Regions from separate parts of the Bacillus sp. XF8 genome, predicted to be linked through region 3. Evidence: predicted binding sites of a transcription regulator. Region 3 holds the regulator's gene; each other region holds the start of a gene.

Region 1 (8,355 bases), on a different contig from region 3:
CGATTGCTATCGTGTTGTTAGCCGTACTTGTTGTAGCATACCAAGTATTCTTTACTTCTGATACAACAGAACAAGCGTCTTCTCCAGAAAAGAAAGTATCTCAGCAAACAACGAAAGATAATAAAACTGAGAAAAAGAAAGATGAAGAAGAACAAGCAAAAATAGAAGAGGAGAAGAAGAAAGAGGAAGAAGAGAAGCAAAAGGCTGAAGAAGAGAAACAAAAAGCTGAGGAAGAAGCAAAAGCAAAAGCAAATGAAAAGGTTCCAGCTGAAAAAACACAGTCAAACGCAACAGATGCGTACACAAAGCCTTCTTGGAAGCCAATTGGTACAACGCAAGGTGCAACACCAGCAATGACATTTAAAACAGGTACAGCAGATTGGAATGAAATGAAGCAAGCCATTTCCTCTGCAATTGAAGTTCCAGTGGAACAATTAATCATTCACCGCATTGGAAATAACGGTCAGCAAAAAGCGTACGGTAATGTCCAAGATAAACAAACTGGTAAAAAATATTATGTAAATATTGATTGGGTAGAAAATGAGGGCTGGAAACCAGTACTTGTTCAAACTCTAAACTAAAAAAGAGAAAGGTTCTTAAGAACCTTTCTCTTTTTTAGTTAGCGTAATTTTTTTAATTTGAAATGAACAACTGCACTGTAATAAGGTCTTTTGCTTTCGGGATCCATAACCATTTGATGAGAAATATGATGAACTTCTAACATAAGTGCTTTGTTATTGTCAATTTGTTCGTTAATTTTCTTTTCTAAAGAAATTAAGTTTGATGCTTCAAAAAATTCTACTTTATCCTCCAGCATTTCAAAGGTAAATGACACAAAAAACCGCTCCTCTCTATATAATCAAGTTAAGTGTAACAAAGAAAAGAAGGAAATACCATTTCCGTTTTAATTGACATTTTCGTAAAGAAAGCATATCATACTGATAAAACCGATAAGAAAAAGGGGAATTTTATATGGGTACAGAATTTAACGGTTTATTTGATGAATGGGCTCATACGTACGATTCATTCGTACAAGGCGAAGATATACAATATAAAGAAGTTTTCGCTCGTTATGAGGAGATTTTAGAGGATGTAGTAAACAAATCATTTGGAAATGTATTAGAATTTGGTGTTGGTACTGGCAATTTAACAAATAAATTATTACTTGCTGGTCGCACTGTTTACGGCATAGAGCCGTCACGTGAAATGCGTACTATCGCAAAGCAGAAGTTACCAGAAGAATTTTCAATTACAGAAGGAGATTTTCTTTCTTTTGATGTTCCCAATTCTATTGATACAATTGTAAGCACCTATGCGTTTCATCATCTAACAGATGAAGAAAAAGATGTAGCAATTGCGAAATATAGTCAATTGCTTAATAAAGGTGGTAAAATAGTGTTTGCTGATACGATATTTGCAGATCAAGAAGCGTATGATAAAACTGTTGAAACTGCAAAACAAAGAGGGTTTCATCAGTTAGCAAACGATTTGCAAACTGAATACTACACACGTATTCCAATCATGCAATCTATTTTTGAAAACAATGGCTTCCATGTAACATTCACGAGATTAAATCATTTCGTTTGGGTAATGGAGGCAACTAAGCAATAGAAAGAGGGATTAGATTGAGAATTGCTGTAATTGGAGCAATGGAAGAAGAAGTACGTATTTTACGTGACAAATTAGAACAGGCAGAAACAGAAACCGTAGCAGGCTGTGAATTTACGAAAGGGACATTAGCGGGACATGAAGTAATCTTGTTAAAGTCTGGTATTGGTAAAGTAAATGCAGCTATGTCAACGACAATTTTATTAGAAAGATATCAACCTGAAAAAGTAATTAATACAGGTTCAGCTGGTGGGTTCCACCAATCTTTAAATGTTGGTGATGTTGTTATCTCAACAGAAGTTCGCCATCATGATGTGGATGTAACTGCATTTGATTATGAATATGGTCAAGTGCCAGGGATGCCACCGGGATTTAAAGCTGATGAAGAACTAGTTGCGTTAGCTGAGAAATGTATGAAGGCAGAAGAGGATATTCAAGTTGTTAAAGGGATGATTGCAACAGGTGATTCATTTATGAGTGATCCAAACCGTGTTGCAGCAATCCGTGATAAATTCGAAAACCTTTACGCAGTAGAAATGGAAGCAGCAGCGGTTGCGCAAGTTTGCCATCAATATAAAGTTCCATTTGTAATTATTCGTGCACTTTCTGATATTGCTGGTAAAGAATCAAACGTTTCATTTGATCAATTTTTAGATCAAGCAGCTCTTCATTCTACAAACTTCATTGTAAAAGTGTTAGAAGAGTTAAAGTAATGTAACAAAAAGGCAACTGTTTTATATAAAGAAGATACATACAGTTGCCTTTTCTTTATTGGCAAATAAGGAGGAGAACACGATGAAGGTGTATCGCGGGATTCATGAATTAATCGGTCATACACCGATTGTAGAAATTACTCGTTTTTCACTTCCAGAGGGCGTTCGTTTATTTGCAAAGCTTGAATTTTATAATCCAGGTGGAAGTGTGAAGGATCGCTTAGGAAGAGAATTGATTGAAGATGCACTAGCAAAAGGGCTTGTAACGCCAGGGGGAACGATTATTGAACCAACGGCAGGGAATACTGGCATTGGACTGGCACTCGCCGCACTAGAGCATGATTTACATGTAATTGTTTGTGTTCCAGAAAAATTCAGTATTGAAAAACAAGAGCTAATGAAGGCACTCGGTGCAACGGTTGTGCATACACCAACTGAACAAGGGATGACTGGTGCAATTGCGAAGGCAAAAGAATTAGTAAAAGAAATTCCAAACTCATACTCTCCAAGTCAATTCGCAAATGAAGCAAATCCGCGTGCTTATTTTAAAACATTAGGCCCTGAACTATGGGAAGCATTGGATGGAGAGATTAACATATTTGTAGCAGGTGCAGGTACTGGTGGTACATTTATGGGAACTGCGTCCTATTTAAAAGAGCAAAATCGTGGAATTAAAACGGTAATTGTAGAACCGGAAGGATCTATTTTAAATGGTGGTGAAGCTGGTTCGCATGAAACAGAAGGAATTGGTCTGGAATTTATTCCACCATTTTTAAAACCATCTTATTTCGATGAAATTCATACAATTTCGGATCGAAATGCATTTCTGCGTGTGAAAGAGTTAGCGCAGAAGGAAGGACTTCTTGTTGGTAGTTCTTCAGGAGCGGCATTTCATGCGAGTTTGATAGAGGCAGAAAAAGCAAAACCAGGTACAAACATCGTAACGATTTTTCCAGATAGTAGTGAGCGTTATTTAAGTAAAGATATATACAAAGGATGGGAATAAAAAATGAGAGCAAAAACAAAATTAATTCATGGTATTCGCATAGGAGAACCTTCAACTGGGTCTGTAAATGTACCAATTTATCAAACAAGTACGTACAAACAAGAGGCAGTTGGTAAACATAAAGGATATGAGTATTCACGTACAGGAAATCCAACGCGTGCAGCATTAGAAGAAATGATTGCAGTGCTAGAAAACGGTCATGCAGGATTTGCTTTTGGTTCAGGAATGGCTGCTATTACAGCAATTATTATGTTATTCTCAAAAGGGGACCATGTCATATTAACAGATGATGTATATGGTGGAACGTATCGTGTGATAACGAAAGTATTAAATCGTTTCGGTATTGAACATACATTTGTAGATACGACAAACTTAGAAATAGTAGCCGAAGCAGTTCGTCCAAATACGAAAGCAATTTATGTAGAAACACCAACAAATCCACTATTAAAAATTACAGATATTAAGCAAATTTCTACATTTGCAAAAGAAAAAGGTTTACTAACAATTATTGATAATACATTTATGACGCCGTACTGGCAGTCGCCAATTTCTTTAGGAGCAGATATTGTACTTCATAGCGCAACGAAATATTTAGGTGGACACAGTGATGTTGTCGCTGGGTTAGTTGTTGTAAATAGTGCAGAGCTAGCAGAAGAACTTCATTTCATTCAAAACTCAACAGGTGGTATCCTTGGACCACAAGACAGCTTTTTATTATTACGTGGTTTAAGAACATTAGGAATACGCATGGAAGAAAATGAAGCAAATGCGCGTGCGATTGCTGAGTTTTTAAACAATCATCCAAAAGTAAACAAAGTGTACTATCCAGGTCTTGAAACGCATCCAAATCATGCATTAGCAACAGAACAAGCAAATGGATATGGTGCGATTATCTCATTCGATGTGGATAGTGAAGAAACGCTAAATCAAGTACTTGAGAAGGTGCAGTACTTTATACTTGCTGAAAGTTTAGGAGCTGTAGAAAGCTTAATTTCAATTCCAGCTCAAATGACACATGCATCTATCCCAGCGGACCGTCGTAAAGAGTTAGGAATTACAGATACATTAATTCGTATTTCTGTCGGTATTGAAGACGGAGAAGACTTAATTGAAGATTTAGCACAAGCGTTATCATAATGGAAAAAGCACTGCTAAATAAAGCGGTGCTTTCCTTAAAATTAATTTGTGAATGTTTTCACAAATTAGACACACACAAATAAAAATATTTCGTGTATAGTAAAAGCAGGAAATGACGATTCACACATAAACTTGTGAAATATTTCACAATCAATGAGATTCATGTAGGAAAAGTAACTCTATTTTTTTACGCTAATAGGGACTTATTTAGACCCTAAGGGACTTTTTAAGACCAAATAGCAGAATAGGAGGGATTTACATGGTATTCAAAGAGAAATTTGTAAATGAAATGCAAGAAGTAACAGAGATGATTGATACGTTGGTGAAGAACGGTCAAGAAGCTTTACGAGCATTAGAGGATTTTACACAAGAGCAAATTGACAACATTGTACATGAAATGGCACTTGCGGGTGTAGACCAACATATGCCACTTGCAAAAATGGCTGTTGAGGAAACAGGGCGTGGTGTATATGAAGATAAGTGCATCAAAAATATTTTTGCCACTGAATATATTTGGCACAGTATGAAAAAAGATAAAACAGTAGGAATCATTCATGAGGATCCTCATGAAGAAATTATAGAAATTGCAGAACCAGTCGGTGTAGTTGCTGGAGTAACACCAGTAACGAATCCAACTTCGACAACGATGTTTAAAGCGTTAATCGCAATGAAAACAAGAAATCCAATTATTTTCGCATTTCATCCTTCTGCACAAAATTGTTCGATTGCAGCGGCTAAAACGTTATATGATGCGGCAGTGAAGGCAGGTGCGCCAGATGGCTGTATTCAATGGATTGAGAAACCTTCTGTTGAGGCGACAAAGAAATTAATGAATCATGAAGGTGTCGCGCTCGTTCTGGCAACTGGAGGCGCAGGAATGGTGAAATCAGCGTATTCTACCGGTAAACCAGCCTTAGGCGTAGGGCCGGGAAATGTGCCTTGTTATATAGAAAAATCAGCACATGTAAGACGTGCTGTAAATGATTTGATTTTATCCAAAACATTTGATAACGGTATGATTTGTGCTTCTGAACAAGCAATCATTGTAGACAAAGAAATTTACAATGACGTGAAAGAAGAAATGATAGCGAATAATTGTTATTTTGTAACAGAAGAAGAACGAAGAAAATTAGAGAAACTTGTTATTAATGAAAATACATGTGCAGTAAATAGTGATATTGTTGGGAAATCGGCTTATTATATTGCTGCATTAGTGGGAATTACTGTACCAGAAGATACAAAAATGCTGGTTGCTGAAATTAAAGGCGTAGGTGCTGATTATCCACTATCTCGTGAAAAATTAAGTCCGGTATTAGCTTGTGTAAAAGCAAATTCACTTGAAGAAGGCTTTACATATTGTGAAGGAATGTTAGACCTTGGTGGTTTAGGACATTCAGCAGTTATCCATTCGACAAATAAAGAAGTACAAAAACAATTTGGTTTACGTATGAAAGCTTGTCGTCTTATCGTAAATGCTCCGTCATCACAAGGTGGAATTGGTGATATATATAATGCATTTATCCCATCACTCACACTTGGATGCGGTTCATATGGAAAGAACTCTGTTTCTCAAAACGTAACGGCAACACATCTATTAAATATAAAAAGACTTGCAAGTAGAAAAAAGAGTATGCAGTGGTTCAAACTACCACCCAAAATCTATTTTGAAAAACATGCGACAGGATATTTAGCAAATATGCCGAATATTTCACGAGCATTTATTGTAACGGATTCTGGAATGGTTGAGCATGGTTATGTGGATACAGTAACGCACTATTTACGTAGACATACAAATGATGTAAAGGTGGAAGTGTTCTTTGAAGTAGAGCCAGATCCATCTGATGAAACGGTTTTTAAAGGTGCTGAAATGATGAAAAGTTTCCAGCCGGATGTGATTATTGCACTTGGCGGTGGATCAGCGATGGATGCAGCGAAAGGAATGTGGCTTTTCTATGAGCATCCAGAAACAACATTCTTTGGAATAAAGCAAAAGTTTCTAGATATAAGAAAACGGACATGTAAATATCCGAAACTAGGGAACAAAGCTCAGTTTGTTGCAATTCCAACAACATCAGGAACAGGATCAGAAGTGACACCATTTGCGGTTATTACAGATAAAAAGAACAATATAAAATACCCGCTAGCTGATTATGAATTAACGCCAGATGTAGCGATTGTTGATCCGCAATTTGTAATGACAGTACCGCCGCATGTAACAGCAGATACTGGAATGGACGTGTTAACGCATGCAATTGAGGCATACGTGTCTATTATGTCAAATGATTATACAGATGGTTTAGCATTAAAAGCAATTGACCTCGTATTCAAATATTTACCGAGAGCATATAAAGATGGAAATGATGAAGAGGCACGTGAGAAAATGCATAACGCTTCTGCGATTGCTGGAATGGCATTTGCCAATGCATTTCTTGGTATTAATCATAGTTTGGCGCACAAAATTGGTCCGGAATTCCATATTCCGCACGGGCGTGCAAATGCAATCTTAATGCCTCATGTCATTCGCTATAATGCGATTAAACCAAGAAAACATGCATTGTTCCCCAAATATGAGCACTTTGTTGCTGATGAACGTTACGCGCATATTGCGAGAATGCTTGGACTCCCAGGGGGAACAATTGAAGAAAGTGTGGAATCATTAGTACAAGCAATTATTGCTCTTGGAAAAGAATTAAATATTAACATGAGCATCGCTGGACAAGGTGTGGAACAAGAAATATTTGAAGAGGTTGTTGGTACATTAGCAGAAAGAGCATTTGAAGATCAGTGTACAACAGCGAATCCGAAATTACCGCTTATTTCAGAGCTGAAAGAAGTGTATAAGCAAGCTTATAAAGGTGTATAGAAAATTTAAAAGAGCCGTTTAGTAGAGGCTCTTTTTCCTTTAGAAAACTTCTCCCTCATTGGTTATATTTACTTGCCTCAGATACGATTAGAATATGATAGAGTGAGAGGGAGGAGTGGTAGAAGTATGAAAGAATTACAACAGAAAATAGCAGATTATATTCGCTTCGGCCAAGTTCTTCTTGCACTAGCCACATTTTTAATGATTGGTTTATTGATCCCAAATGGAGGAAGAGAAACTGTACAAACCTTTGCGATGATGAGTGTTATTGTTTTATTTTTAGGGATGTCATTTTTCTTTTTCAAGCGTGTCAAAGCGCTGCGTGACAAGTTAGAGGAGAACGAATATGAATCAAATTGATAGATGAAACGCTACGAAAAGAGAGTATCTTTTTGTAGCGTTTTTTATATAAGTAAAATTTTGTAGAAAATGTATACGTTTTATATTGACAATGATAATCTTTATCAATTAAAATGTAATAGAACTAAGTTCTAATGCAAGGTCATTTTTGAACGGGAAGTTCTTGTCCGTTGTTAGAACAAGATAAATATCTAGTATATAACTGAAAATCCTACACCCCCCTCAGTTGTAGTTTTCTTTATACTAGTTATGATATGGATGCAGTAGACAAGTCTTTGTCTACTGCTTTTTTTTCGTTAAAACTTGTATATCACTGTAATCTGAAATGATAAAATTCGCATACGGTGTTAATTCTTCTATTGCATGCTCATGATTAGCAATACCGACAGCAATACTTCCAGCATCTTTGGCCATTTTTACGTCTACTATAGTATCTCCAACCATTACGAGCTCATTTGGCTTAATAGCAAGCCGTTCACATACTTTTGTAATCATTTCTGGATGAGGCTTTCCGTTTTCTACATCTTCTGGAGTAAGGAGAAAATGAAGTGGTGGTAGGTTAAGTAAATCGATACACTTTTTTGTTCTCACTTTATTATCTGAGGTGAGAATACCTGTGTATATTCCTTCCTTTTGCAAAGAAATAATGCATTCGGTTACCCCTCGAA
Region 2 (8,355 bases), on a different contig from region 3:
AGTATAATGTGAAAACAATCTCAGATTTACGAAATATCGCAGCGAATGTTAAGGCTGGATTTACATTAGAGTTTGCAGATCGGGTAGATGGTTATAAAGGGATGCAAAAATTGTATAATTTCCAGATTGCAAACGTAACAACAATGGAGCCGAAGTTGAGATATGGTGCAATTGAATCGGGAGAGGTTACTGTTATTGATGCTTATTCTACTGACAGTGAACTTGAACAATATGGACTAAAGGTACTAGAAGATGATAAAGGGTTATTCCCACCTTACCAAGGGGCTCCTTTATTAAGAAAAGAAACGCTTGATAAATATCCTGAACTTGAAAAGACATTAAATAAACTTGCTGGGAAAATATCAGATGAAGATATGAGAAAAATGAATTATGAAGTAAATGTAAATGGTAAAAGTGCAGAAAAAGTAGCGAGAAAATTTTTAGAAAAAGAGGGATTGATTCATTAATATTTACAAAAAATATACAATTTCACGATTGAAAATTGACCGTTCATAATAAAATGAACGGTTTTTTTGTGCATACTTATACATTTTTTCAAAAAAGTATTCCCTTTTTGCTCATTTTCTTTTAGAATAAGTAATGTTTTCCTGCAAAAATATAATAGAAACGTCTATTAGAGAAAAAGGTGACTTTAATAGTAGAACGGATAAACATAACACCTAGAATGACAGATGGGGTGGTACCGATAGAAAAGAAATTAGGATTTTTTCCATTAATCGCATTAGTAGTAGGAACAATGGTTGGCGGTGGTGTTTTTAGTTTACCGCATGATTTAGCAGTAGGCGCAAATAGTGGCGCAACAATAATTGGGTGGTGTATTACAGCACTGGGAATGATCCCTCTTGCGCTTGTATATCAAACATTAGCACGACAAAAGCCTGAGCTTGAAGGTGGTATTTATAGTTATGCACGTGCAGGATTTGGTGAATATGTTGGTTTTAACAGCGCCTGGGGATATTGGCTTGCAGGTATTTTAGGAAACGTAGCAACGATTATGCTATTATTTAGTACGCTTGGATATTTCTTCCCTATTTTCAAAGGAGGAAACAACGTCGCTTCCATCGTAGGCGCATCTCTTTTATTATGGACGCTTCACTTTCTGATTTTAATTGGAATTCGTGAGGCATCAATCATGAACTTTATTGCAACAATTGGAAAGTTAGTTCCGATTTTATTGTTTATTGTAGTTATGGTTACAGCGTTTCGCTGGGATACATTTACACATGATTTTTGGGGAGAGGGAACAGTTTCTATTTCTTCTGTACTTGGTCAAGTGAAAAATACGATGCTTGTTACACTTTGGGTATTTATAGGTGTAGAGGGAGCGGTCGTGTTATCTGGAAGAGCTAAAAGAAGTCGTGATGTTGGAAAAGCAACAGTATTTGGGCTAATTTTAGTGATGTCCATTTATATTTTAATCTCAGTTCTTTCAATGGGGGCTATGACAAGACAGGAACTTTCAGTTTTAGAGACTCCGTCCATGGGACATGTATTAGAACATGTTGTTGGATCATGGGGAGCTTTTGCAATTAACATAGGATTAATTGCTTCACTTATCGGGACATTAATTGGTTGGTTCTTACTTGTATCTGAAATATCACATGTGGCAGGGAAAGATGGCGTATTTCCGAAAGCCTTTACGAAGACAAATAAAAAACAGACACCGCATGCTGCATTATGGATTTCAAATGGTGTTGCACAAACCTTGTTTATTATCGTTCTGTTTTCGGAATCAACGTATCAAATGATGTATTTTATTGCGTCTACATCTATTTTACTTCCGTACTTATTATCAGCGCTTTATCAGTTGAAATTAGTCGTAACGAAGGAACTAAAACACGCGAGACTAAAAAATGGAATGCTCGCTTTAATTGCCTCGTTATATTCCGTATGGTTGATTTATGCAGCAGGCTTAAAAAACTTATTACTTGTCTCAATCGTATATGGTATTGGACTTGTTGTTTATATGTTTGCTCGAAAAGAAAAAGGAAATCGCTGTTTTTCTGGCATGGAGAGATATGTCATGATCGTAATCGTGATTGCGGCAGCAGTATCGCTTTATATGCTTGTAACAGGTAATATAAAAATGTAAAAAAGTCCTCCTGTAGGACTTTTTTCTTTGGATACAAGGAATTTTATTTTATTCACAGAATATCTAATATATAAGATGTTTAGGAGGGATGAGAATGGAAGAAAAAGAACAACTGTTAAGAATTATGGAATTGGCAAGTGATTTGAGAAAAGTATTAGTGCAAGAGTCATTTTTTAATCATCATCCCGAACTACGTGGGGCAATTGAAAATTTGGCTGGTTCTGTGGAGACTTTAGCAAGTCTGAAACATAATAAAGATGAAAATGCTGAGGATAAACTTCGATACGTACTTGCTAAAATGAAAATTGCTCACAATGCTATTATGCAGGAGAAAAAAGCTTTCCCTTCTCACTAATATAAGTTTTACTTTTTGTAACCTGACGGAGTATGTCAGGTTTTTTTGTTTCTAGTTTTCTTTTGCAGTTCATACAATAAGAACAGCATGAAAAAAGAAGGTGAGTAGCATTGAAACTACATAAAGCTCTCCACCCAAGTTTTATAAAACGTATGTATCACATGAGATTTCTTGGAAAGTTTGTTGAAGGTGAGGAGGAGAAAAAGGATACTTTTTCTGTGCAATGTCTTTCACAAATCCCTACAATTTTGAAATCGCAATTTGAAGGTGAAGTATATTTGTTTGAAGGCTTATATACCAACAAAAGAAATGAGAGAATATTTTCGGATTTGAAGAAAAAAAAGTTAGGAAAACAATTGGTATTGTTTCGCCTTTATTATGAGAGAGGGAATTTGTACGTTGAATTAATATGTACAGAGCAACGGGAAATTGCGGATGCATATAAGATCATCCCTTCGCCAAGATTAGTAGGGTATAAAAAGAGAGAATCTTTAGAGCGAAAGCTAGGAAATGGATACTTGTCTTTTCTTATTCCTAAATTTCCACACGATTTCGAAGTACCGCAGTTGTTATGGTTTGAAGGTAGGTTATATGGGGATTTATCACTGAAATCATCTATTAGTTCAATAGCATATTGCGAACAGAAAAAGGAATGTAAATATATCGAGATTGATGATTGGACCAAGTATATAGAAGTAGCGGATGATCATTTGTATTTTGTACAAGAAAATATGTATGATCAGCTTCTAAAGAAAATTACAGAAGAGGGAAAACGGGTGGAAGTAGTAGACGTGAAAGTGCAAAAAGAAGAACCAGAATGGAATGAGCGTGAATCTACATTTATACAGTATGTACAGGACTTAATCAATAATAAAGGCTTGTATTTAGATGTGACGGATATTTTTAATTTTCATATTAGCGTAAAAACAAATCTGTTAACAATTCTTGCTGGTATCCCAGGAATCGGAAAATCACGTTTGGTGCAGCTATATGCAGAAGCATTAGGATTAACGTACGGGGAAGAATTGTTATGGATTCCAATTTCTCCATCTTATCAAGAACCACACGATATACTAGGCTATCTTCATCCAAATGGAACATATATCGAAAGTGAAACGAAGTTAATTCGAACATTATTAAAAGCATATGAAAATCCGAATCAACTTTATATGATTGTGTTTGATGAAATGAATATGGCACATATTGAACATTGGTTTACACCATTTTTATCTATTCTTCAATTAGAAAAGAAAAATCGTATTCTTTCTTTATATGAGGAAGGGAATGAGATAGAAAATATAGTTCCATCCAAAATTGAAATTGGTGAAAATATTATTTTTATCGGTACTGTAAATTTTGATGAAACAACGAAAGAGTTATCGGATCGCTTATTGGATCGAGCAAATCTTATTACACTTCAAAAAATTCCATTTTGTGAGATCAATATGCAGCAAAATAAAGGGACACAAATCCCGCCCCTACAAGTAACAACAGGAGAATTTCGTATGAATTGGTTACGAAATAAAGAGATGATTGATGTGTTTTCTGAAGAAGAGTTAGAACTATTAGATAAATTACATGGCTTAATCTCATCACATGACGCATCGAAAGGTGTTTCTTTTCGATGTGCTGCTGCGATTGCAACTTATTTGCAAAACATCCCCCAAAAAGATAATCAATCTTATATGATTAGCCGAGAAGAAGGTTTTGATTTACAAGTAAAACAACGTATTTTAACAAAATTACGTGGTACAGAAATGACAATTGGTCCACTTCTTCGTGAAGATGAAAAGAAAGGGTTATCGCTAGTAGCATTATTGCAATCTCCACTTGCGAATTGTGTCTCCGCATTCGAACATTCTCTAGCTTATATAAGACAAAAACGGCGTGAATTGGAGTTGTATGGGTATGCGAAATGAGGAGCAGTACGAGACGGAAATTGTAGACACAAAAGATAAGCTCCCGTTTGTATTAAAATTAATTATTGGAACAGAAGGAAAGGGAGAATTTGTATTTTTGAAGCGCCTTTGTAAACACACAACAACAATGACACATTGTATTTATAAAGTGCAAGAATTAAAAGCATTACGTTTGATTTTACATTATCAAAAACCGGTTCGTGTCACTTTTATATGGAATAAGGTGTATGAAGGACAAAAAGATAAGAAAGAATGGCAATATGAATTGCATGAAAAAAAACAAAAAGTATTATTATATGAACATGGAAAAACCGATTATTTTTATCCCTGGCGCTGTGGTTTGTATCATTTTAAAGTGCAAGTGGAAGAAGATGTATATTATGGAGCGTTTCAAATTGTTCCTAAAAATTTTTTAGATGATCAATTTGAAACGATTCAAAATTATGTGAAGTCAATTTTGAATGAAATTATGTTAGATCGTGGTTATTATAAACAGACATTCTCAACACTAATTGATATTGAAGATTCTTCATATTTAATGCTACTTCGAATGCTGCCACAAAAAATGAAAAAAATAAAACAGCTTTATAAAAAGGTTGAAGAGAACACAAAGTATATGGATAGATATGAGTGGGAAATAAGAGAACGAAAAGCGACGATGAAAAGTGTGATAATGAGCGAGAAAAAACCTCGTGCCAAGTATTATAATCGCAGATTTATAGAACAAACAGATAGTTTAGAGAATGCTTTTCTAAAATTTACAACGAAACAATTTTATGAATATTTGCTTGAAGCGCAGATTTTCTTACAAAAGACAGTCGAAATACTAGAACGAGCAACGCATACAAAAAAAGAGGAATACCAATCTGTGAAAACAATTATGCAAACCATTGAAAGAAACGGATCTGTGACGGACAGGGAGAAACAAAAATATCGGAATATCCATTTGTTGAAAGAGGCAGACTTGCGGAAAGCATCTGTAAAAATACAAGAATATAAAATTTTAAATCACATTGTACATCAAGCTGTATTATTCTTTCGAAATTTGTTAAATTCTCCATTCTGGAGAGGGATTTCTGAAAAACCAAATATAACTATGCATACTTTACCCGTTACGCATCGGCAACTATTATATCATTTAGAGTTTCTACCACGTTATAATGAACAATCTCCAGCTTTATTATTTGTGTATAAACCAACGTTTTTAGTGTATGAGTATTATGCATTCTTTATCATCATTTCTATATTGCAGCAGTTAGAATTTAAAGATGAAATTCCATTACGCGAACAAATTCAAACCTATTTTTATTTAGATGGTTTACAAGACGGCACGACAATTGTTTTAAATCGTGAAAATATACAAATTCATGTAGCGTTTAATGACCTTATTGAAACGCATCCGCTCATAGCACTTAGTAAAGGCAGTCATTTCTATAATGGAGAAGATACGAAAAAGCCAGACATTCGTTTAGATTGTTATGTGAAGCAAGGGGAACGTTATGAGTATCAGTCGTCTATTATTATTGAGGTGAAATATAGCCCAATGTTTAATATTTTTCAGCCTATTGGCAATACAAAAGCAACAGAGCAAATGTACAAATATTGGTCTATTAAATATGTAGAAGAACAAGATGGAAAACGTATTTTTCGCCGAAGGGCGATTCATGAAGTGATTTGTGTCTACCCAGGCAGTCATATGCACGGGAAGAAAATAGAAGCAGGTTGCGGAGTCTTTTTGCAATTATATCCATATAAAACGAAGCAAGGAGAAGAAAAATTAGCTGGAAAACACGGACTTGTGCAAATTTTTGAGAAGTGGTTAAAAAATATTGGAACATGAAAAGAAATCCTCCTTTGTGGAAAGGGTTTCTTTTTGTGTAGGTGAATGGAATTCTTGTACTTTATATGTTTAGTTAGACATAAACTATTATGAGTAGGGAGAAGTATAGTGTTTCATATCATTTTGATACATGTAAAGTATTTTTGGGATTTTGTAAAAATTTCACATAAATCTAAAACTTGAATAGGAGATCTCCTTATTTTATAGAATGTATTAATTTAGTAAACACTTTTAGTTGCATGCGGGGAATTGTTCTTATATGATAGATGGTGAAAACGTTATCAAACGTAGAACGGCGATGGGAAAGGCGGGGAAATATGTTCCAGCGTGTTCAAACAAAAGAAGAACATTTTTGGTTCGAGCAACTGTGGGGAGATTTTTGTGAAGAGAGAGATTTAATGTTTGTAGAACGTAATTTAAATCCATCACGATTTTTATTAATAGAAGGTGGGCATTCTATTGGTACAGTAGAGTGTATTCGATATACGACACCTGAACATTCTAATTCTGAGTTTTTCTATCCGTTTTCTGAAAATGAGTTAGTGAAAGATTTAAAAAATGTTTATGAAATAGGGAAGTTAAGTATTGTGAAAACGTCGCGCGGAAGAGGACATTTCAAAAGGTTAACTGCTATTTTATTTATACATGCTTTAGAAATGAAAGCTGAGTGGTATATTGCTGTTGTTACAAAAAGAATGTATATGTATTTACTTACACTTGGTTTTCCAATCGAGCCAATTGATGAACCGTTTCATTTTCATGATACATTGCAAGGGGTACCTGTTCGGATTCATGCTCGGAAAGGATTAACACATTTGTACTCACTAAAGGAATTTCGAGATGTGATACAAGGTAATGCTCATGCGCAAGCACTCATTAAAGAATACAGTAAAAATATTATGTTAACGAATTGATAGGTCACAAATTTTTAAATATTATTGTGACTGATATCACATCCTTTTTTTTCAATATACATTACGCTTAATTTGTAATAATGAATTGAGAAGGGATGGGATGTTATGTTTTGCTATCAATGTGAACAAACGCCAACAGGTGGATGTAAAGTAATGGGTGTTTGCGGTAAAAATGAAACAATTGCAAGTTTACAAGATATAATTGTATTTGGATTAAAAGGAATTGCTGCTTATCGTACCCATGCTGCGCAGCTAGGATATACAGATCCATTTGTGGACGCTACAACTCATGAAGCGTTATATATGACATTAACGAATTCTAACTTTAATGAACAAGAGCATATTGATATGGCTATGAAAGTTGGGAAATCAGCTTTACGGGTGATGGAGTTGTTAGATGAGGCACATACGAATCATTTTGGTGTTCCAGAACCTGTTCAAATTACACAAAATCGTGTAGAAGGGAAGGCAATCGTTGTTACTGGCCATAATTTATTTGCATTAGAGGAATTATTAAAGCAAACAGAAGGAAAAGGAATAAATATTTATACGCATTCGGAAATGCTACCAGCACATGGATATCCACAGCTGAAAAAATATAAACATTTAAAAGGGAACATTGGTAAGGCATGGTATGATCAACGGCGTCTCTTTGAAAAGTTTACCGGCGCGATATTGGCTACGACGAACTGTGTTATGCCAATTAAAGGATCGTACTCTGATAGATTCTTCTCATATGATATTGCCGGCCTTGAGGGTGTACGGAAAATTGAAGATGATAATTTTGCACCATTGATTAAAAAAGCACTAGAGCTTCCAGAAGTACATATGGAGTCGGATGAACAGCTAGTAACAGGTTTTCATCATAATACAGTCTTATCATTAGCACCAGAAATCACCCAGGCGGTAAGAGAAGGTAAAATTAAGCGCTTTTTTGTCATCGCAGGTTGTGATGCCCCAGGTAAAGGTGGAGAGTACTATCGTGAATTAGCAACGTCACTTCCACAAGAAACTGTTATATTAACAACTTCTTGCGGGAAATTCCGCTTTAATGATGTGAATTATGGTGTAGTACCAGGTACGGAAATCCCACGGTACATTGACTTAGGACAATGTAATAATTCTATTTCTACAATAAAAATAGCAGCGGCTTTAGCTGATGCTTTTCAATGTGAAGTGAATGAATTGCCAGTTAGTATTGTTTTATCTTGGTT
Region 3 (8,355 bases):
ATGGGAGTTTCTCTTATTGATGGAAATACTGTTGTCGGAGAAATCATTACGAATTTAACAAAGAATCATTCCGTGCGCCTTATGCCAGCTGTAGAAGAACTTTTAAAGGAATGTAATGTAAAACCGAAAGAGTTAGATAAAATTATTGTAGCTGCTGGCCCTGGATCTTATACAGGAGTTCGAATTGGTGTGACGGTTGCAAAGACATTAGCTTGGTCATTGCAAATACCGATTGTCGGCGTGTCTAGCTTAGAAGTAGTAGCTGCGAATGGAGCTAATTTTCAAGGGGTTATTTGTCCATTGTTTGATGGGCGTCGAGGACAAATTTATACGGGCTTGTATACATATAAAGAAGGTCAGCTATCTTCTATAGAAGATGATCGAATTGTTCTTATTGTTGATTGGTTGCAGATGTTAAAAGATAAGGGACAACCCGTTTTATTTATTGGCAATGATGTAGAACAACATAAAGAAACGATTGTAGAATATTTAGGAGAGCAAGCTGTGTTTGCTTCTTGTACAAAGAACAACCCAAGACCAAGTGAGTTAGCATTTTTAGGATTACAAAAAGAGGAGCAAAGTGTGCATACATTTGTTCCAAGTTACCTCCGCTTAGCAGAGGCAGAAGCAAAATGGCTAGAAAGTCAAAAAAAATAGGGGATATCAAAATGGATATTACATTTAGAAAAATGACGACTGATGATATTGCTCAAATTGTAGCAATTGAAGAAGCGTCATTCCCAACTCCTTGGACTGCTGATGCGTTTCATCGTGAATTGACGATGAATGAATATGCACATTATGTCGTAATAGAAAAAGACGATGTGGTAATTGGATACTGTGGATTATGGATTATTATTGACGAATCACATATTACGAACATAGCTATTTTGCCAGAATATCGAGGTCAAAAACTTGGGGATGCTTTGTTGAAAGAAGTAATGGATCAGGCAAAAGAAATGGGAGCAAAAACGATGACACTTGAAGTACGGGTGTCAAATGAAGTAGCGAAGCAGTTATACCGAAAGTATGGATTCCAAAATGGTGGGATTCGTAAACGATACTATACAGACAATTATGAAGATGGTCTTGTAATGTGGGTGAATATATAATGGAAAAAAATACGATTATACTTGGTATTGAAACGAGCTGTGATGAAACGGCTGTAGCGGTTGTTAAAAATGGAACAGAAATAGTGGCAAACGTTGTCGCTTCACAAATTGAAAGCCATAAGCGTTTTGGCGGAGTGGTGCCGGAGATTGCATCTCGTCATCATGTAGAACAAATCACAGTTGTATTAGAAGAAGCATTAAAAGAAGCGAACGTTACATTTGAAGATATTGATGCAATTGCTGTGACGGAAGGACCTGGTTTAGTAGGAGCACTTTTAATTGGTGTTAATGCTGCGAAGGCAGTTGCCTTCGCGCATAATATTCCTCTTGTTGGTGTTCATCATATTGCTGGGCATATTTATGCGAATCGTTTAGTAAAAGAACTACAATTCCCGTTGTTATCACTTGTTGTGTCTGGAGGACATACAGAACTTGTTTATATGAAAGAGCATGGTTCCTTTGAAGTAATTGGCGAAACGAGAGATGATGCAGCAGGAGAAGCATATGATAAAGTTGCACGTACATTATCTATGCCATATCCAGGTGGTCCTCATATTGACCGTCTTGCTCATGAAGGACAGCCAACGATTGATTTACCGCGTGCATGGCTAGAACCAGATTCGTATGATTTTAGCTTTAGTGGATTGAAATCAGCAGTTATCAACACTGTGCATAATGCAAAACAACGTGGGGAAGAAATTGCACCAGAGGATTTAGCAGCTAGCTTCCAAGCGAGTGTAATAGATGTACTAGTAACGAAAGCAGCGCGTGCAGCAGAAGCATATGGTGTAAAACAAGTGCTTCTTGCTGGAGGGGTTGCAGCGAATAAAGGACTTCGCGCTTCTTTAGAGGAAGAGTTTGCTAAGAAAGAGGATATTGAGCTAATCATTCCACCTTTATCATTGTGTACAGATAATGCAGCGATGATTGCAGCCGCAGGTACAATTGCATATGAGCAAGGAAAACGTGCAACATTGGCTTTAAATGCAAACCCAGGGTTAGACATTGAAGCATAGTTATACACAAAATTAACCACAACCTGTGGATAAAACCCATATTATTTGTTGATAATATGGGTTTTATTGTGTATATAAAATGTGGATAACTTTTTTATATTTTGGGGATAATGTGGAAAAGTTATTTTTGCGTTTATGTTATAAAGGTGAATATGTGTATAAAGTTGTGGATAAAACAGGTGAGGTCAGACCTTTGACGATTGTCCTTTTTATCCCGCTATTTGCGGGCAGTAGTACTCCCACCTCAAAATTCTGTGAAAGCAAAGAAGTTAAGTGGGAGATAAACTGCCCGTAAAAGCCCGATTGGTGCGGGCTGATAATCAGTAGGGGATGGAGAAAACCCCCCACTGATTAAAGTTTCACTTTATATGTAAAATATATTGCTTTTTTCGGATGAAAAAATAAACCAGGAAGTTGAATGATCTTCAACTTCCTGGTTTTTACTATTTAAGTATAGAGAATGTATTCTGCTATTCAAGAGCAATGATACCCCCACTTGAAGACTCTGCAAAAGCAAAGGAGTTAGACCGGGACAGATAGAAATTTCACTTTATACGTGTAATTCTTCCCATTCCGCCATGAATTTCTCTAGTTCTTCTTGTTTTGTTTGCTTTGCTGTTGTAATCTCACTAGCTCGTTCGTAGTCAGCGTATACTTCAGGCAGACAAAGCTCCTCTTCTAATTCTGCAATTTCTTCTTCTAACTTTGCAATGTTTTGTTCGATTTCCTCAATTTTCCGGATACGTTGTCGTTCCTGCTTTTTACGTTCTTTTTCTTCAAGATAGCTTAATTTTTCTTGAGCAATGCTTTTTTGAATAGGTGTATCATTTTCTTGCTGTTCAAATTCCGCACGTTCAATCATTTCATTTTTCTTTTCGATATAGTAGTCATAGTCACCTAAATATTCTTGTGCTCCTTCTGTTGATAACTCAACCACTGTAGTTGTTACACGGTTAATAAAATAACGATCATGGGAAACGAATAAAAGAGTTCCTGGATAATCAATTAAGGCATTTTCTAAAATCTCTTTACTGTTTAAGTCGAGATGGTTTGTTGGCTCATCGAGAATCAGTAGATTAGATTTTTGCATCATCAATTTTGCTAGAGCTAATCGAGCCTTTTGACCACCACTTAGGGAAGATACTGGCTTTAATACATCATCCCCTGTGAATAAAAAGTTACCGAGTATCGTGCGAATTTCTTTTTCTGGCTGAAGCGGATAATCATCCCATAGTTCGTTTAGAACACGCTTAGACGATGTTAAGTTTGCTTGCTCTTGATCATAATATCCAATAGAAACATTCGAACCGAAAGAAACTTCACCGCTTAATGTATTCAATTTATTCACAATCGATTTTAATAATGTAGATTTCCCAATACCGTTTGGACCGACTAGTGCGACACTATCACCGCGGGTTAAGCGCATATTTACATGCTCAATAATCGGCTCTTTGTCATATCCAATTGAAACATCTTTTACTTGTAATACATCGTTTCCACTTTGTTTTTCGATATCAAAGTGAAAGGATGCGGACTTAGAATCACCTGATGGCCTAGTCAGTAATTCCATTCGATCTAATTGTTTACGGCGACTTTGTGCGCGTTTTGTTGTAGATGCACGGGCAATGTTCTTTTGGACAAAGTCTTCGAGTTTAGCAATTTCCTCTTGTTGTTTCTCATAACGTTTCATTTCCTGCTCATATAGTGCAGCTTTTAAATCTAAATATTTACTGTAGTTACCAACATATCGTCTGCTTTCTTTATTAGAAATTTCATATACTTGTGTAACAAGCTTGTCTAAAAAGTAGCGATCGTGGGAAACGATTAAAATAGCTCCAGGATAGCCTTGTAAATATTGTTCAAGCCATGTTAATGTATCGATGTCTAAATGGTTTGTTGGTTCGTCCAAAATAAGTAAGTCTGGTTTTGTTAATAGTAGCTTCCCAAGAGCAAGTCTTGTTTTCTGTCCACCACTTAACGTAGAAATCGTTGTTTGGTGTGTTTCAACTGGAAAACCAAGTCCACTTAAAATGGAGCGAATATCAGCTTCATATTGATAACCACCTTGATCTTTGTAGTCTAACTGTAATTGATCATAATCAGCGAGTAATTTTTCGTACGTAGCAGCATTTGAAAAGTTCTCTTCCTTACCCATTTCCTGCTCTAACCTTCGAAGTTTCTTTTCCATTTGCTGCAGATGAGTAAAGACGGTAAGCATTTCATCCCAAATTGTTAAAGAAGTTTCTAAACCAGTATTTTGGGCTAAGTACCCAATTGAAACATCTTTTGGCTTTATAATTTCTCCACCGTCGTGAGATAGTTCACCGGCAATTATTTTTAATAATGTGGATTTTCCAGCACCATTTCGACCAACTAGTGCAATGCGATCCTTTGTTTGAACTTCCAATTTAATGTTTGCAAGAATTGTTTCAGCACCGTATAATTTTGAAAGCCCATTCACTTGTAATAAAATCAATGTTTTCACCTCAAATAATTTCTTAACTTTGCCATGTTTATATTTCTCAATCATACTAAAAATAGTGTATAGTTTAAAATAAAGAGAGAAGTCTTCTCTCTATTATACAAGGAAAGTCATAAGTGCTAAACTTCTGTATTTGTTTTAAGTCTATGAACAAAGATAGGAAGAGAGGAGAGGTTATATGGATCAGCAAAAGATTCCACAGGCCACTGCCAAACGATTGCCTCTATACTATCGATTTATCCAAAACTTATCTCTTTCTGGTAAGCAACGTGTTTCATCGGCAGAATTGAGTGAAGCGGTGAAGGTAGATTCCGCGACAATTCGAAGAGATTTTTCATATTTTGGAGCGTTAGGGAAAAAGGGATATGGGTATAATGTGAATTATTTACTATCATTTTTCCGAGAAACGCTCGATCAAGATGATATAACACGTGTAGCACTTATTGGAGTGGGTAATTTAGGGACCGCTTTCTTACATTACAATTTCACGAAAAATAATAATACAAAGATTGAAATGGCGTTTGATGTCAATGAAGAGAAAGTTGGAAAAGAAATCGGAGGAATTCCTGTATATCATTTAGATGAATTAGAAGAACGTTTAACAAATGATATACAAGTGGCAATATTAACAGTGCCTGCTACCGTTGCACAAGCTGTAGCGGATCGATTGGCCGAAACAAATGTACATGGAATTTTAAATTTTACACCGGCACGATTAAATGTTTCAGAAAATATAAGAATTCATCATATTGATTTAGCTGTAGAATTACAAACACTCGTTTATTTTTTGAAAAATTATCCACAATAAAACGCAGAGGAAATCCCTCTGCGTTTTATTATTGCTTTTTCTTTGTAAATTTGACTAAGATAAGTCGAAGTGCCAAATTAAAATCAATTGTTGCCATAGCAGCAAACAGCATTGTCCAAAAGTTCCAAATTGTATCTGTAACGTTCGTAATTGCGAAACGTGTAAAGACACATCCGAGAAGGAAATACAGTGCTGCCATGAACAATGGTGAGTTCCTCATATTTAAAATCCTCCGATAAATCCTTGCATTTTTTCTGCTTGTTTAATCATTTCTTGTATTTGTTCGTTACTTACTACTACTTGGGTTATTGCAACTAGTGAATTCATCGTAACGTGAGCCATAATAGGAACGATGATTCGTTTTGTTTTCACGTATAGAAAAGCGAAAACAAGTCCCATGGAAGTGTATACTAACAAATGTGTAAAATCAAAGTGAATTGCTGCAAAAACAAGTGAACTAATAATTGCCGCGATAAAGAAATTAAATCTTTTATAGAGTGTTCCAAATAAAATTTTTCTAAAGACAATCTCTTCTAAAATAGGGCCGATGATAGAGATAACAATAAGAAACCATGGAGTAGCTCTTGCTATTTCCATCAAATCTTGGGTATTTTGAGAACCGGGCTTAATCCCTAATAATCGCATTTCAATATTAGCTGCGATTACTTGAGCAAACATAGCTAAAAAGAAACCGATAAATATCCAGCCGATTGTAGCAGAAATACTAGCTCGCTTAGTATCTAAATGTCTTTCGCGGATATCGGTTCTAAGTAGCCAAAGTATAATACATAATGCAATAAAAAAGCTGATGATTGACCAGTGCCCAGCCATGATTTGTATTTTTTGCTCTCGTGAAACCGCCATATTATCGTATAGTCCTGTTTTGAAAAGGAGCCACACTCCAACAATTCCCGATAATTGCATCAGAATATATGTAACTATAATCCACCAATATTGTTTTTTCAAATTGGTTAACCATCCTTTCTAACTCTAGTTTATGAGATAAGGCGGGATAACATGTAAATATCCAGCCGGGGATACATAATAACTGTCCCTATTATTATTTTTTTGTAAATCTTTCATTGAAAGTGAAATTGGAGACAGGAAAAAGCTGTACCTATAGAGAAAACAACTTATGGTATCTTTCATATTGTAACATACGGTAAGTGGAAAAACTGATTCATATACAAAAGGCTTTCTTGAGAATGGTTATAACGATAACAGAATTATTTCCTTTAGGAAGTTGTATAGAAAAAGTTTATATAGTAATTTGCGAAAAAATTATGATTTTTTTACTTGCAAAAGAAAATTAGATTATTTATTATTATAAGTGTGTTAGCACTCAGTGTCTTCGAGTGCTAATAAAGAAAATTTACATAGAAAAATGAGGAGGTTATTGTTCATGCTAAAGCCATTAGGTGATCGCGTTGTAATTGAGCTTGTTCAAGCAGAAGAAAAAACAGCAAGTGGTATTGTATTACCAGACACTGCAAAAGAAAAACCACAAGAGGGTAAAGTTATTGCAGTAGGTACTGGTCGAGTGCTTGAAAATGGTGAGCGTGTTGCTTTAGAGGTAGCAGCAGGTGATCTTATCATCTTCTCAAAATATGCAGGTACTGAAGTGAAATATGAAGGTACAGACTACTTGATTTTACGTGAAAGTGACATTTTAGCAGTTATCGGTTAATTATATACATTTTAAAAATCCAAGGGGGTCAAATATTATGGCAAAAGATATTAAATTTAGTGAAGAAGCACGTCGTTCGATGCTTCGCGGTGTCGACACTCTTGCAAATGCAGTAAAAGTAACGCTTGGACCAAAAGGTCGTAACGTTGTACTTGAGAAAAAATTTGGTTCACCACTTATTACAAATGATGGTGTAACAATTGCGAAAGAAATTGAATTAGAAGATGCTTTCGAAAACATGGGTGCAAAATTAGTAGCAGAAGTTGCTAGCAAAACAAATGACGTAGCTGGTGACGGAACAACAACTGCAACTGTATTAGCACAAGCTATGATTCGTGAAGGTTTAAAAAACGTAACAGCTGGTGCGAACCCAATGGGTCTTCGTAAAGGTATCGAGAAAGCTGTTGTTGCAGCAGTAGAAGAATTAAAAACGATTTCTAAACCAATCGAAGGTAAATCTTCCATTGCACAAGTAGCTGCTATCTCTGCTGCTGATGAAGAAGTAGGTAAGTTAATTGCTGAAGCAATGGAGCGCGTTGGTAACGACGGCGTTATTACTTTAGAAGAATCTAAAGGGTTCACAACAGAATTAGATGTAGTAGAAGGTATGCAATTTGATCGTGGATATGCATCTCCTTACATGATCACTGATTCTGACAAAATGGAAGCTGTCCTTGATAACCCATACATCTTAATCACTGACAAAAAGATTTCTAACATTCAAGAAATCTTACCAGTGTTAGAGCAAGTGGTACAACAAGGTAAACCACTTCTTATCATTGCAGAAGATGTAGAAGGCGAAGCATTAGCTACATTAGTAGTAAACAAACTTCGTGGTACATTCAATGTAGTTGCTGTTAAAGCTCCTGGATTTGGTGACCGTCGTAAAGCAATGCTAGAAGATATTGCGATCTTAACTGGTGGTGAAGTAATCACTGAAGAATTAGGACGCGACTTAAAATCTGCTACAGTTGCATCTTTAGGACGCGCTGGTAAAGTGGTTGTAACGAAAGAAAACACAACTGTAGTAGAAGGTGTAGGTAGCACAGAACAAATCGAAGCTCGCATCGGTCAAATCCGTGCGCAATTAGAAGAAACAACTTCTGAATTCGATCGTGAAAAATTACAAGAGCGTCTTGCTAAACTTGCAGGTGGCGTAGCAGTAATTAAAGTAGGTGCAGCAACTGAAACTGAGTTAAAAGAGCGTAAACTTCGTATTGAAGATGCACTTAACTCAACTCGTGCAGCAG

What was found. The regulator Rex, encoded in region 3, represses fermentation and respiration genes when NADH is low (regulators of the CRP and FNR family bind a similar motif). The targets are predictions, from matches to a motif close to TTGTGAAATATTTCACAA.
Region 1: a site for Rex is predicted at 4,597-4,614, ahead of adhE (bifunctional acetaldehyde-CoA/alcohol dehydrogenase). Genes of this name have one in related genera too.
Region 2: a site for Rex is predicted at 7,166-7,183, ahead of hcp (hydroxylamine reductase). Genes of this name have one in related genera too.

What each region holds. Positions count from the first base shown of each region.
Region 1 covers NZ_JAGDQK010000005.1:148,536-156,890, reverse strand. The annotation lists gene J4P91_RS06160 (YrrS family protein) at 1-581, shown strand, start outside; gene J4P91_RS06155 (YrzA family protein) at 620-835, opposite strand; gene J4P91_RS06150 (class I SAM-dependent methyltransferase) at 973-1,611, shown strand; gene mtnN (5'-methylthioadenosine/S-adenosylhomocysteine nucleosidase) at 1,626-2,321, shown strand; gene J4P91_RS06140 (O-acetylserine dependent cystathionine beta-synthase) at 2,404-3,327, shown strand; gene J4P91_RS06135 (bifunctional cystathionine gamma-lyase/homocysteine desulfhydrase) at 3,331-4,464, shown strand; gene adhE (bifunctional acetaldehyde-CoA/alcohol dehydrogenase) at 4,724-7,327, shown strand; gene J4P91_RS06125 (YrhC family protein) at 7,454-7,687, shown strand; gene J4P91_RS06120 (HAD family hydrolase) at 7,967-8,355, opposite strand, start outside.
Region 2 covers NZ_JAGDQK010000016.1:42,921-51,275, reverse strand. The annotation lists gene J4P91_RS10400 (ABC transporter permease/substrate-binding protein) at 1-467, shown strand, start outside; gene arcD (arginine-ornithine antiporter) at 686-2,113, shown strand; gene J4P91_RS10390 (hypothetical protein) at 2,208-2,468, shown strand; gene J4P91_RS10385 (McrB family protein) at 2,579-4,387, shown strand; gene J4P91_RS10380 (hypothetical protein) at 4,377-6,227, shown strand; gene J4P91_RS10375 (hypothetical protein) at 6,545-7,141, shown strand; gene hcp (hydroxylamine reductase) at 7,247-8,355, shown strand, end outside.
Region 3 covers NZ_JAGDQK010000054.1:754-9,108, forward strand. The annotation lists gene tsaB (tRNA (adenosine(37)-N6)-threonylcarbamoyltransferase complex dimerization subunit type 1 TsaB) at 1-657, shown strand, start outside; gene rimI (ribosomal protein S18-alanine N-acetyltransferase) at 669-1,112, shown strand; gene tsaD (tRNA (adenosine(37)-N6)-threonylcarbamoyltransferase complex transferase subunit TsaD) at 1,112-2,128, shown strand; gene J4P91_RS25935 (ABC-F family ATP-binding cassette domain-containing protein) at 2,679-4,604, opposite strand; gene J4P91_RS25940 (redox-sensing transcriptional repressor Rex) at 4,789-5,418, shown strand; gene J4P91_RS25945 (YdiK family protein) at 5,447-5,638, opposite strand; gene J4P91_RS25950 (CPBP family intramembrane glutamic endopeptidase) at 5,641-6,384, opposite strand; gene groES (co-chaperone GroES) at 6,821-7,105, shown strand; gene groL (chaperonin GroEL) at 7,143-8,355, shown strand, end outside.